One region of the Clostridium amazonense genome, then DNA from elsewhere that is predicted to be linked to it. Evidence: riboswitches for the same ligand, from Rfam matches in the RefSeq annotation. Region 1 holds a riboswitch; the other holds the start of a gene.

The links. Region 1 has a riboswitch for fluoride ahead of AC07E4_RS14705 (chloride channel protein). Riboswitches for the same ligand answer to the same signal wherever they lie in the genome.
Region 2: linked by a shared signal. The riboswitch ahead of AC07E4_RS11055 (cation:proton antiporter domain-containing protein) and the one ahead of AC07E4_RS14705 (chloride channel protein) in region 1 are both predicted to bind fluoride.

The regions. Positions count from the first base shown of each region.
Region 1 covers NZ_JBWKMH010000033.1:47,170-54,090, forward strand. Annotated here, with positions in the region: gene AC07E4_RS14680 (DJ-1/PfpI family protein) at 96-737, opposite strand; gene AC07E4_RS14685 (hypothetical protein) at 898-1,191, opposite strand; gene AC07E4_RS14690 (hypothetical protein) at 1,259-1,645, opposite strand; gene AC07E4_RS14695 (hypothetical protein) at 2,181-2,546, opposite strand; gene AC07E4_RS14700 (nucleotidyltransferase family protein) at 2,649-3,326, opposite strand; gene AC07E4_RS14705 (chloride channel protein) at 3,417-4,604, opposite strand; fluoride riboswitch at 4,662-4,735, opposite strand; gene AC07E4_RS14710 (cysteine hydrolase family protein) at 5,150-5,674, opposite strand; gene AC07E4_RS14715 (bis(5'-nucleosyl)-tetraphosphatase) at 5,809-6,231, opposite strand; gene AC07E4_RS14720 (GNAT family N-acetyltransferase) at 6,407-6,921, opposite strand, start outside.
Region 2 covers NZ_JBWKMH010000024.1:369,235-376,155, forward strand. Annotated here, with positions in the region: gene AC07E4_RS11035 (zinc dependent phospholipase C family protein) at 219-887, shown strand; gene AC07E4_RS11040 (NUDIX hydrolase) at 1,069-1,599, opposite strand; gene AC07E4_RS11045 (GNAT family N-acetyltransferase) at 1,785-2,318, opposite strand; gene AC07E4_RS11050 (TspO/MBR family protein) at 2,877-3,380, opposite strand; fluoride riboswitch at 3,643-3,706, shown strand; gene AC07E4_RS11055 (cation:proton antiporter domain-containing protein) at 3,738-4,946, shown strand; gene AC07E4_RS11060 (nitrite/sulfite reductase) at 5,042-6,592, shown strand; gene AC07E4_RS11065 (methyl-accepting chemotaxis protein) at 6,757-6,921, opposite strand, start outside.

The DNA of each region.
Region 1 (6,921 bases):
TTTTTATCCCTTATTATGAAAATACCCTTTTCTAAACATACCAGTAATTATAATGACCCTATCTTTTATGTTAAATCTATTTAATAAATAAAAAGTTAATTAATTGAATAATTTTTGTATTCTTTCATAAATTCCTTAAATTTATCATCACCCATCTTATAAACCAGTTCTTCCTCAGTATAATCTCTTGTTATTCCATTAAATAATCCATTTTTACATTCATCAATTCCTAAATCCCTTATTGTTTCTATAGCAAATTCTTTATATGCAAATCCAATTGCAGTTATAAAATTTTTATCTTTAACAATTGGTTTATGAATAATATTTTCATACGGAATAAAATCAATATTTTTACTAATTTCATCCCATATTCCAGATGTAAAATGTACATCCTCTAATAATCCTGCCTTTGCTAACAGTATTGGTGAAGATGATATACTTGAAATCAAAATATTTTCTCCTTTTAATCCCTTTAAAAACTCTATATTTTTCTCATCAAACAAAGCAGGAATTGGATTATATATACCTGGAAGAATTAAGCAATCATATTCTTCTATATTAAATTCATCAAATGTCTTATGTGCTATTACTTGAAAGTTATCTTCACTAGTTATAACTTCTTTAGAAGAAGCAAATACTTCAACATCAATGTCAAAATATACTTTTAATCCATCAGTTAGACAAGAAATTTCTTGCATAGAAAAGTATGGATAAATCATAACCGCAATTTTTTTCATATAAACTCCTCACTTTCAAATCCCTATTTATTCAAAGTCATTTTTTATAATGATTGAATCATAATATACTTTGTAAGCTCAAAAAATATTGTACTCCATCATTATTCATAACCAATTCATATGCTTTTGCACTTCATTTCAAATTCACAGACACATAATTTTAGAAATCATATACACTATTAGGAATTATAAACCATAATCCTAATTTTGTTTTATACACGCCCATTCCTGAAGCAGAATTGTCATTATACAATAAATGAACACGTACATTTCTTTTATCATCAGATGTATATTCTAATTGTGGAGCTTCTTTTAAATGATATTTAAAGTACCCATGATAAAAATTATATTTCTTAGCAACTCTTATTGGATTAGTATGTATGAATATGAATGATGATAAAAAGCAAACAATAATAATAAAAAAAGCAATACTAGTTGCTTTAGGTTTTTTCATAAATAATTCCACCTTTCTTATAACTGTTGCAATTCTGAGTCTAGGTAGAATAATTTCAAATTAGTAATTATACTAATTTTATTGGTTTTCCAATTTTCTTATCCACTCTCCATTGTGGAGGGTTTGTATCATCTCCCCAGTACTCATCAATACTTATTATCTTTTCCCCTGAAAACCTTATAAACGATGTAGCATGAAATGAACTACTATTATCTGAAAGCCATACTCTTGTAACTGAAATAGCTAAATCGCCTATTACCTCAAGTTTTTCAACCTCGCCACACCAATTACCAGGATATTCACAGTTTGCTATTATATATTCTTCTACTGTAAAACTTTCATTAGTATTATGCCAATTAATTATAGCATTTGAATTAAAATATCTTTTAAGTTTCTTTGGATTTTGCTCAATAATATCTTTCCAAAGTTCTAGTACCCTATCCTTTGTCTCCATGTATTTATCCCCCAATAATAGGGCTCCAAGTTCAAATTTTAAATAACAAATTTATCAATTGAAAGACTTTTTTCTTTCATCAAGAAACAGGAATTATTTAAATTAGTATTTCTTTAAAATTTAATTTAGAAAATCTTATTAATTTGTGTTTTATTTTCAAGACCTGAACCCAAGGACGGGTTCAGCGACTGCCTAGACAAGATGTCGTGTGAACTAAATTTAGAAATATGTAATTGAGAATTCAATGTATATTTTTTATAAATCAAGGAAGTAATTTACATCAATAATGGAATTTTATTAATGTGAATTGCTGACGAAGAGTTATGAAAAATAGGCTAGAATTTAATTACATAGCTCTGAATTTAGTTCACTAATAGCCGTCTAGTCTTGAAAATAAAATGGCAAATTTATTAGAGTTTCTTCGAAATTTTTATGAATAACGTTTTAAATAATTACTGTTTCCTTTACTACTACCATTCTCATTTAATATTTGAATAATTTCATTTTTCAGCTTGAAACCCTATAATAACTTGCATTAAACATGTAGTGGTATGTTCTCTAAAAAATGTTTTTCTACATTACACTTATTTACTCCATATTCAATCATTTCATTCCATGTTTTATCTCTTTTTACTGGAAGCTCAAAATATTTCCCTTTCAATATAACAAAGAGAGTTTCGTCACTAAAAGTGTGTATATACCATGTCAATTTCACTTCATTTTTAAGCATTTCTAATAAGTCTTTTATTTTTTCATCTGGTACACGATATTCATTTGTGTGCCATACTGGACATTCATCTTCTGGTACGTTTTCAATTCTTTGCGAAAAGAAATACGGTTTTATTATCTCTAATACTTGATTGTTTTCTAAGCTTTCTTCAATTACACCTAGTGTAAACATTATCCACCTCCATAGATTTCCTAATAATATTAATATACATTTTATTATAGTAAAATTTTCAATTAGAATATTAAGAAGCACCTAAAAACTATAAATTAATATCTATTTATTTTTTAAATAATCCTCAATAGCCTTTACTCTATCATATCGTTTTCTTTTCCTATTAACTTGTAGCTGTAATTCTAATGGTGGAACTTTAACAATATTTCCATTCCATAGGACACTTTCTATATGATTCCTTGCATATGGCCCAAAATCAGATGGTTCTGGTTTATCTACAAAATCCTGTGGATCAAAAGCCAAATCTATTCTTGCATTTAAAAATAGCACACCAAAATAATTCACCACCCAACCTTTACTTGAAATAATAGGTTCAACAATAAAATCAGAAAAAATATTTTTTATCTTACCAATGTCCTTTGAATTTAGCATAATATCAACATCATGAGGCATAACAGAAATTCCTCTTATGCACAAAGCACAACTGCCAGTTAACCACCAATCTATATCATAACCTTTAATTTTATTTATAAATGATAACAAAGCTTTTTCCCATTGAACTTCTTTTAAGTATCCCATTTGTAAAAACATTTCTTCTGCATAATTCTTGAAATTCATTTTAATATTATCTATATTATCAATGTTTTTAGGATACTTCTTTACAAAATTTCCATGTTCTAAAGAGTAATATTGGCTTTCAAGAATGCTTTTATATTCATTGGGATACTCAGAAATTACAAATAAAATATTATTTTCATTTTCTTTAAATGAAATGTTCATATACCCCTCCCCTATTTAATTTCTCTATTATAAATTATTATTACAATCCAATTATAACATATTCTGTAAATACAGTGTTTTAATTTACATTTAATACTCCAACCAAACCTGTGATGAATAGATTCCCTTTCTGCCTGAAATAAACACACTTATTATACAAACAATTATTGCAAAAATCATATTATTTGAACCAAAAAGCTCAAGATATAATATAAATGAAGCAATAGGTGCGTTAGTAGCACCAGCAAAAACACCTATTAATCCCAAAGCTGCTGAAAAAGCAACCGGAATACCAACTATAGGTGATAATGTTGCTCCTAATGTTGCCCCTATAACAAATAGTGGTGTTACTTCTCCTCCTTGATATCCAACACTTAAACAAAGAGTTGTTAGTGTGAGTTTTATGATAAAAGCAAAATATGGAACATTGCCTTCAAACGAATCCATTAATAACCCTAAACTTAAATTGTTATATAATCTATTTCCTAATAAAAATGTTATACAAACCATAATTGACCCACCAATAAAAATTTTTATATAATCATCTTTAATATATTTATTAAAAATAACCTTAAAGAAATCAGTCATATATACAAATAATTTACTAATAATTCCAAAGCAAATTGAAAGTAATATAACTTTTTCGATATTAATAAAATCAAAAGATTCTATAGGTGGTATTTGAAAGTGAGAGTGCGATACACCTAAAAACCTTACAACTTTATCGCCAACTATAGCAGCTGTTATAGCTGGTAACATAGACGCATAAGTTAAACTACCCACAGTTGAAACTTCTACTGCAAATATACTCCCAGCAATCGGTGTTCCAAACACAGCAGAAAATCCAGAAGAAACCCCACTAATCAATAATATTTTTCTATCCAAATCATATTTTTTAAAGATATCTGCAAATAAGTTTCCAATAGTTCCACCAATTTGCACACCTGTACCTTCCCTGCCTACTGATCCTCCAAATAAATGTGTTAAAATTGTCCCTATAAAAACTAATGGTGCCATAACTAAATGTATTTTTTCATTACGCCCATTAATATTTTCAATAATTAAGTTATTTCCCTTTTTTGAGTTTTTACCATACTTTTTATAAAGAAAAGTCATTAACACTCCAGATAAAGGTAGTAACAATATTAGCAAGTCGTACTTTAAGTTTAATTCAATAACCTTCTCAAGCAATATAAGAAATCCTCCAATAATTACACCAGATAATCCTCCTATTATTGCTGAAATCAACACTAATTTTAAAATTTTTATCTTACTCATATTTTCTCCTTAATTTTAAATATTCATATAAAAAAAGCTAATGAAACTACAACAAAGAAAGTTGTAGAAGTCATTAGCTTATTAAGCAGTTTTGATATAAATCAAGGGAGACATTCATTCCCTAATAAAAAATATTATATCAAACTTAAATATATAGTTCAATCTATAGTGTTCCAAGTTCAAATTTAAAGTAATCTCTTTATCAAATGATATTATTAAGCTTACAGTTTATTTCTATTTTTATATTTGGAACCAAGTAAGAGTTAAAAGTGAAAAGTGAAAAGTTATAGTTGATATTACTCACTTCGCTTTTAATATCTAAAAATAGAAATGCTTAAAAACTACGTTTTTATATTGTTTTCAAGTAATTTGCTTAGCAAATTATCATAAAAATTGATTTTAAAAACTGATACTTCAGTTTTATCCTTAATTGTTAATTGTTAATCGTTAATTGTTAATTTTGTATAACACTTTAAATTTTTCTTTCTCAACTGAAACATGAATAACTTAAAGTTCCAACTTGGATTCCTATATATAACTTAAATTTAAGAATTCATCTTTATAATTGTTTCATCTATTGAAATGCATTTTGCATATCTTCCATTCCAAATAAATTCATTATAATATCTATAACTTTGTTCTGATGACATAAATTTATTATTTACTGTTGTATTTGCATATTCTGGAACTATAATATTAAATCCATGTTCAAATCCGCATTTTATAGTAGCATCAATACAATAGTCTGTTTGAAGTCCTGCAATAATTATATCTTTTTCACCCTTATTTATTAAATACTCTAACAAACCAGTTCCTTTAAAAGCACTATTAACATTTTTGTCGAATATTCGTTCTCCATTTATTGGTTTAAACTCTTCATATATTTCAAATCCAATATTTCCTTTTGTTAATTCACTATCTTGTCCATCGTCATGACGTACATATATTACTTCAATTCTATTTGTTCTAGCTTTATTTATTAGTTCTTTAACATTAGATACAAACCTATCAAATTCATATAATTTTTCATTCACTATTAATTTTTGTGTATCAACTATTAATAAAACCATTTCAATCCCCTTTTCTATTTATAGTATAAAAATATGTTTTGATTTAATAAATTAACTATACCATATTTTACAAATAAATTATTGTTTATTCTTTTAAATCACATATTTAATATATCTCCTTATTTTTAAATTCCTTAGCAAATTGAAATTTTTTCAATAAAGTCCTTTGCTTCACTTAATATTCTTTTTGAACTATCAAAATTTAAAACTTCCATTGCGTCTTCATATTTAATTAAATATGCCCCATCTAATTCTTCTTCTTGATAACATATCTGTTGATTATCATACTCTGCAACAAAATATATTACTTCTTTAATTATCTCTTCCTTATTAGGAATTATATATTCATCCATTGTCCTAAAACCATCAATAATTTGAGGTCTTATACCTATTTCTTCATATATTTCTCTTAATGCAGTCTCTTTTTCTGTTTCCATTCCTTCAATATGACCTTTAGGAAATCCATAATGTCCTTCTAAAGATTTAACAATAACGAAGTAAACATCATTTTCTTTGCGTGTAAATACCACTGCACCACTTGACACTTCATGTTTCATAAAAAAAGCCTCCTAAAAATCCCCTTTAACCCTCAGAACTTAATACAATAATTCATTATTTAAAATAAGAAATGTGGTAAATTCTATATCTACTTATGTATGAACTAGAAATTGATACTATTGGAATATATACTTGGATTACAGTCATCCTCGATATACTTTGATTCTATATTAGTCATAAAACACACTCTAGTTGGCAATCACAAGGTTCTTTTTCTGCAAGCTCTTTATTATATTCAACAGCTTCCACACACCCCATCGCTCGATAAAAAGCTTGACTTTCTATTGCCGAATGAGCTGATATATATAATTTTTCGGCATGATGCTCTTTTGCCCACTTTTTTGCTAAACTAAATAATTCTTTTCCAATTCCTTCTCCACGCATATCCTGTGATACATGAATGTTGGATAAATCCATGTATTTAGCATGTATGCCAAATATAACTGGCTCTACAGATGCAAATCCCTTCAGATATCCATGACAGAAAGCACCAACAACATATCCGTTGGAATTAATTAGATTTTCCAGGTACAAAACCCCTTCCCGATATTCTTCCTCACACCAGTTATCAACAAATGGTACATCTTTAATGAACCATTCACCGTTTATTTTTCTCCAGCACCTAGTTACATTCTGCGTCCTATCAAAAGATTCGAACAACGAGAGATTCACATCGTTGGCATCCAATA
Region 2 (6,921 bases), on a different contig from region 1:
CAATCTGATTTTTAAATCATAACACTATATATTTTTGACAACTTTGTCTAAAATTAAAACTAATATGTTGCATAGTAAATTTTAAAAATCGCATCATATTATATCAAACTAACAAGTTTAATTCAAGTTTAAATACTATAATATATATATTTGTTAATTTATGATATAATCTAAATACTCACACAACAAGTAAATTATGTAAGGGGGCTATATTAGTTATGGCTACATGGATTGCTCATTTAAGAGTAGCTGAAAATTTATTAAATAAAGGATTCAATTTTGATGTATCTTCATTTTTAATTGGAAACATAGGACCTGATTCTGGTGTTCCTAATGAAGATTATAGTAGTTTTTATCCACCACGTGAGATAACTCATTGGGAAAAAAATAAAATTTCAGATGCTGAAGGATTTTTTAATAAATATATACAAAATGCTCATCCAATCACTGATAAAAATGAATTTTCATTTAAAATAGGTTATTATACTCATCTATTAACTGATATTGAGTGGAAAAAATTATATGAAGCTAAAAAGAAAACTCCTCTTTATAAAGAAAATTTAGATAAAGATAAAAAATTCATATGGGTAATTAAAGACGATTGGTATGGATTAGACTTTTTATATCTAGACCAAAATCCCAATTGCTACTTTTTTAAAGTATTTAAAAATGTAGCTGAAGTTCCTGACTATCTTGATTACTTTCCTAAAGGAGCTTTTACTAAAAGTGTTAAAAACATATGTGAATATTATTTAGGTGAAAACACATTAACTAAAGAAAACTTTAAATACCTAACAGAAGAAGAAATGAATAAATTTATTGAAAATGCTACAAATACAATTGAAATAATTTTAAAAGAAAAACTAAAGAATTTAAATCTAAATTAATTTTATCACTTAAATATTATTATAAATTCTACTAATACAATATTAAAGGACCACACCCAAGTGGTCTTTTAACATATGTTTAAAATTTTCTATTCATTAAATTTTATATAATAGAGATTTGTCCATTGATGCAACTAATCATTTCTTCATTCGTAATCTTATAAACTTTATATCCATTAAATTAACTATTACATTTTTCTTTTTTAATAATTTCATAAATATTATTTAAGGCTAAAGTTTCTCTTCTTATCCAACTTGTAGTATTTATATTACCATTAGCTAGTATATTTTCATTATTTTTTATGGCTTCTTTTATATTAACCCATTCACTCATAAACCCTAGTTCTTGTTCATACTCATCTAGTTTTTGTTCTTTAACTTCATCCATAACGGAACATTTATAATAATAGGAATACATTATAAATTTACATTCACTTTCAAATTTATCCTTAGAAACTTCTTTTATCTTACCTATTAATTCCAAAATACTTTCTATACTATACCCTGTTTCCTCAGCAACTTCTCTCATTAAAGCTTCATTGTGGCTTTCTCCCTTATTTATTCCTCCACCAGGAAACTTATAATCACCTTTATTTGATTTGACAAGTAATATTTCTTCTCCCCTTATAACAACTCCTCTTACTGCAATTCTCTTAAATGATTTCTTATATTCTATTACTTTCTTATCATCACAAATTTGTAAGCTAAACATAATTTTTCTCCCCTATATTTTTAATTTTCCTATAATTTTTCTACTTATCATAAATTAGTTTTATAGCTAATTTCCAATATAATGTCAGTAAATTATATCATAATTTTTAATTACCGTATTCTTCAATTTTAAAAGAACATTATTCATATCTTAAATTTCAATATTTATGTGGTTTAATAAACATATTATGAAAGCTTCTTATATAATTTGTAATAATTAAATTTACACATTTCGCCGCAGTATTTTGCCACCTTATTACCAAACGCTTGAAAACCAAGCTTTTTAATTACAGTATTAGAAGGTATATTATCTGGCTTAACAATAGCAACTAATTCTTTTAACTCAGTATTTTTAAAAATCCACTTAATTAATGTTTTAGCAGCTTCAGTACCATATCCTTTGCCTTGATAGTTATCTGAAACAGCATATGAAATCTCAACTTCATTATCTACCATAGCTTGTGCATGAACACCAACAAAGCCAATACATTTATGATCACACTTATGCTCAATTGCTAGCATTATAAATGGTTCACTAATATCAAATTTTTTATTTATCCATTCTATCCAATCAAGTGCCTCTTTTTCATCATGCATAACCATATCAGCCATCCAATAAGACACCTTTGGTTGCTGACTATAATAAGCCGCATCTTCTACATCAACTGATGAAAAAGGTCTAACAATTAAGTTATCTGTTTCAATATTAATATTCATCATTCTCAAACTCCCCTTTAATAGTCTTGGAATTTTTATTCTATATTTTTACTTTTTATTATATTTTTACAATTATATCATCTAATTTAAATTTTATCCATAAATTTGTAAAATATATTAAATCTTCACACTATTCCCTAGCTTCATTATTCAGAGTTTTACTTGTATAAAAACATTAAAAAAATCCAATTCAAACAACTATAACTTATTTATGAATTGGATTATTACATATAGGGTTCAAACTCAAAGTAATCTTTTTATCAAATGATATTACTAAAATTATATTTTATTCCTATGTTTGTATCTTAAACCAATTAAGAACTAAGAGTGAAAAGTTAAAAGTTATGGTAAATATTACTCTCTTTGTTCCTAATATCTAAAAATAGAAACACATAAAAACTAGTTTTTATATAATATTTAAATTATTTACTTTGAAAAATATTATAAAATTTGATTAAAAAACTGAGACTTCAGTTTTATCGTTAATTGTTAATTTTTGTACAACACTTCTAATTGCTCGTTCTCAATTGAAATAAGAATAATTTCATCTTTCAACTTGCACTACAAATTTTTATTTAGTCTATATACTTCATAATTTAATATAAGTGCAAAGCTAGACCAAATTAAGTACGGAATTAATAATATACCGGCTATTCTATCTTTTTTATAAAACTTTATAACTGTAATTATTAATACTATAATTAAACATGCTAAATCTATAAGTGCTAATAATCTAAAATTAAAATAAAAGAATAATATTGGCCATAATAAATTTAATGCAAATTGTATTATAAAAATAACTACCTCAAAAGTAACATCTTCACCTAAACTTCCAAGCATAAGTATTCTATAAAAAGCTAATGCCATTAAAACATATAATATAGGCCAAACTATTCCAAAAACAATTGGTGGTGGTGCAAATTTAGGTCTCATAAGCCCTAAATAAATATTTGGTGCTGACCTTGTTATAATGCTTATTATTATAGATAATCCTAAAACAAAAATTAAACTGATTAAAAGAAGAAATATGTTTTTCTCCCCTTTAACTTTTAAAATTGACTTCACAAAATTCACCTACCTAAAACAAATATTTTTTATTTATCTATTCTACTAATATTTATATAAATCCTAATTATTCATACTTTGATAATATTTTTATAAAATACATATAAATATCTATAAATATATCCACTTAAATAGAATTGTTTATATTTTCAAGTCTTTTCTCATCTATTGACTCCAATTAATAAAAATTGTAAAATATATTTTGTTATTATAATCTTATTTAACTTAATCATATCTTTTAAACATTTCATTTATAAAAAAATTTCCAATAGGTGATGGGGTTCGCCTTTAAATGCCAATCTTTGGCTGATGACTCCTACATAAAAATTTAATATTGATGTATTTTAGGAGGTTTTTATGACTTTTTTTATTTTACTTATTAGTTTACTCATAATATGCCTACTCTCCAATTTTAGTGGAAAGCTAGCAGAGTTAATTAAATTGCCTTCTCTTATTGGAATGATGCTTCTAGGAATGCTTATAGGACCTTATTGTTTTAAATTAGTTCCTAATATCACTATTTCTGTAGCTCCTTTCATAAAAGATTTTGCTCTTATAACCGTATTATTTATTGCTGGTCTTGGAATTAGCAAAAATCAAATGCACAAAATTGGTCGTCCTGCTATTTTATTAAGTATAGTACCAGCAACTATAGAAGGCTTTATAATTGCATATCTTAGTACAATTTTTTTAGGTTTTGATTTTATTCAAGGAGCAATTTTAGGCTTTATAATTGCAGCTGTAAGTCCTGCTGTGCTTATTCCTTCCATGCTTGACTTAATTGATAAAAGGCTTGGTGAAGATAAATCTATTCCAGAAATGCTTTTAGTAGGAGCTTCTGCTGATGATACTGTTGCTATAACACTTTTTACTACTTTTTTATCTTTATATATGCAAAAAAGTTCTGGTGGAGATTTTTTACTAATAAAAAGTATATCTACAATTCCAATAACTATAATTTTAAGCATAATAATTTCATATATACTTTGCAAACTTTCAACTTTTGTTATATCTAAATTTAAAACTAAATACTTGAAAGTTATATTTGTATTTTCAATATGTATTATTCTTAGAATTATAGAATCTAGATTCAAAATTGAAGTATTTAATTCATTATTAACAATAATGTTATATGGATTTTTCTTAAGATCTCAAACAGAAGATAGTGCACTATATATAAAAACTAAAATGGATAAATTCTGGAAACTAGGGAAGCTATATCTTTTTGTTTTTGTAGGTATGGCAATAAATCCATCTTTAGCTTTAGGTTATTTAAAAATTGGAGTAATAATTTTAACAATTTCTCTTTCATTTAGGTCTTTAGGTGTTTTATTATCTCTAGTAAATACAAATCTTACAATGAAGGAAAGATTATTTTGTGTTGTAGCTTATCTTCCTAAGGCAACAGTTCAATCTGCTAAGGCTGGTATTCCTCTTCAAATGGGCGTAGCTGGTGGTGAAATTATGCAGGCTATTGCTCTTTTAAGTGTTTTAATAACTGCTCCAATTGGTGCTATAGGCATAAAAATCTTTGCACCTAAATGTTTAAATAAAATTAATGATTAATAACAGTATAATAATTCTTTCAACAATTAATACTAAGGTTATAAATAAAAATGAATTTTAATAACTTAAAGTTTAATTTTGGAAAAGGTGATGAAATGGATAAATTAAAAGAAATATTATTAAGTGAAATTCCTGGTTTTAAAGAAACAGGATTAAAATTTTTGAATAAAGAAATTACTAAAATGGAATTTAAAGGAGTGTCTGGTGGCTTTGGAGCATATGCTCATAGAGATGGACAGTCTTTTATGATTAGACTTAGAATTCCTTCAGGAATTACGTCTAAAGAAGAACTAAAAATTATATATGATATGGCTAAAAAATATAATTTAGATCATATTCATTTAACTACTCGTCAAGCTATTCAATTTCATGGACTCTCTATAGAAGATATTTGTGAAGTCATGGAAGAAGGTTTAAAACATAATATTTACACTAGAGGTGCTGGCGGAAACTATCCAAGAAATGTTGCCATGTCTCCTCTATCTGGTGTAGATCCTAATGAAATTTTTGATGTTACACCATATGCTATTGCTGCTAATAATCATTTTCTTAAAAAAATATATACATACAAATTACCTAGAAAACTAAAAGTTGCTTTTTCTAATAATAATGTAGACGAAGGTCACTGTACTGTTCATGATTTAGGTTTTGTAGCATGCAAAAAAGATAATAAAAATTATTTCAAAGTGTTTTTAGGTGGTGGTCTTGGAAGAAATCCTAAATTAAGTTTAGAACTTGATGAACTTGTTGAACCTAAGGATGTATTATACCACATAGAAGCTATGACCAATCTTTTTATAAACGAAGGAAACTATGAAAATAAAAGTAAAGCTCGTATAAGATATATGGTTGAAAAATTAGGTGAAGAAGGTTTCTTAAATGAATATAAAAAATATTTAAAACAAGCTAAAGAAAAAGGCGGTTTAGATGTAAATCCTGAACTAATAAATTATACTAAAGAAGGTTTAGAAACAACCATTCAAGATAAGCGACTATTTAAACAAAAACAATCTGGTCTTTATAGTGTTTACTTCCATCCAATTGGTGGTCAGCTTAGCATGAAAGATTTTAAAGTCATTTTAGATGAACTTGATAAAATTGAAAATCCAATTATAAGACTTGCTATGACAGAAGGCATTTACTTTATAAATTTAAATGGTAAAGAAGCTGAATCAATGCTTAAAGCCACATCAAAATTAGGAGGAGAAACAGCCTTAGAGCAAAGTGTTTCTTGTATAGGTGTACCTATTTGTCAAATGGGACTACTTGAAAGCCAAAAAGAACTTAATTCTATAGTAGATTACTTTAGAGAACATAATTTCAACTCAGACATACTTCCTAGAATTCATATTTCAGGATGTGGAAACTCTTGTGGAGTTCATCAAATTGGTGAAATAGGTTTAACTGGAAAAATGAAAAGAGTAAATGACAAATCTACAGGAGTTTTTGAACTTCATATTGGTGGAAATGTAGGTGTTGGAAAAGCTGCTTTAGGTGAATGCTATGGAGACATTGAATTCTCTAAAGTTCCTGAATTTTTATATGAAATCGCTTTAAAAATTAAAGATAGCAATAAAGATTTCTGCACTTGGGTTAAAGAAAACAATTCTGAACTTCGAGAAATAGTAACTAAATTTGCAGTTTAAAAAATAATTTAAATATATGTAAAAGTCCAGTAAATAAACTTACTGGACTTTTTAATACTAGCAACATTACACACATGCATATTGTTGCTAGTATACTTTTTTATAAATTTACAGTTAATAATGGTACTTCTAAATATCCTATATATAAAACTCATTTGATTTATTTAATCTCCATTAGAAATAAGTTCATTCATTTCTAATGACATACTTCTAAGTTCCTCAGAACTTGCTGATAACTCTTGACTCATAGCTGCTGTTTGAGTAACTGCTTCATTTACCATATTAAATGAGTCCATAGTTTCTTTTGTAGAAATATATATATCATTATT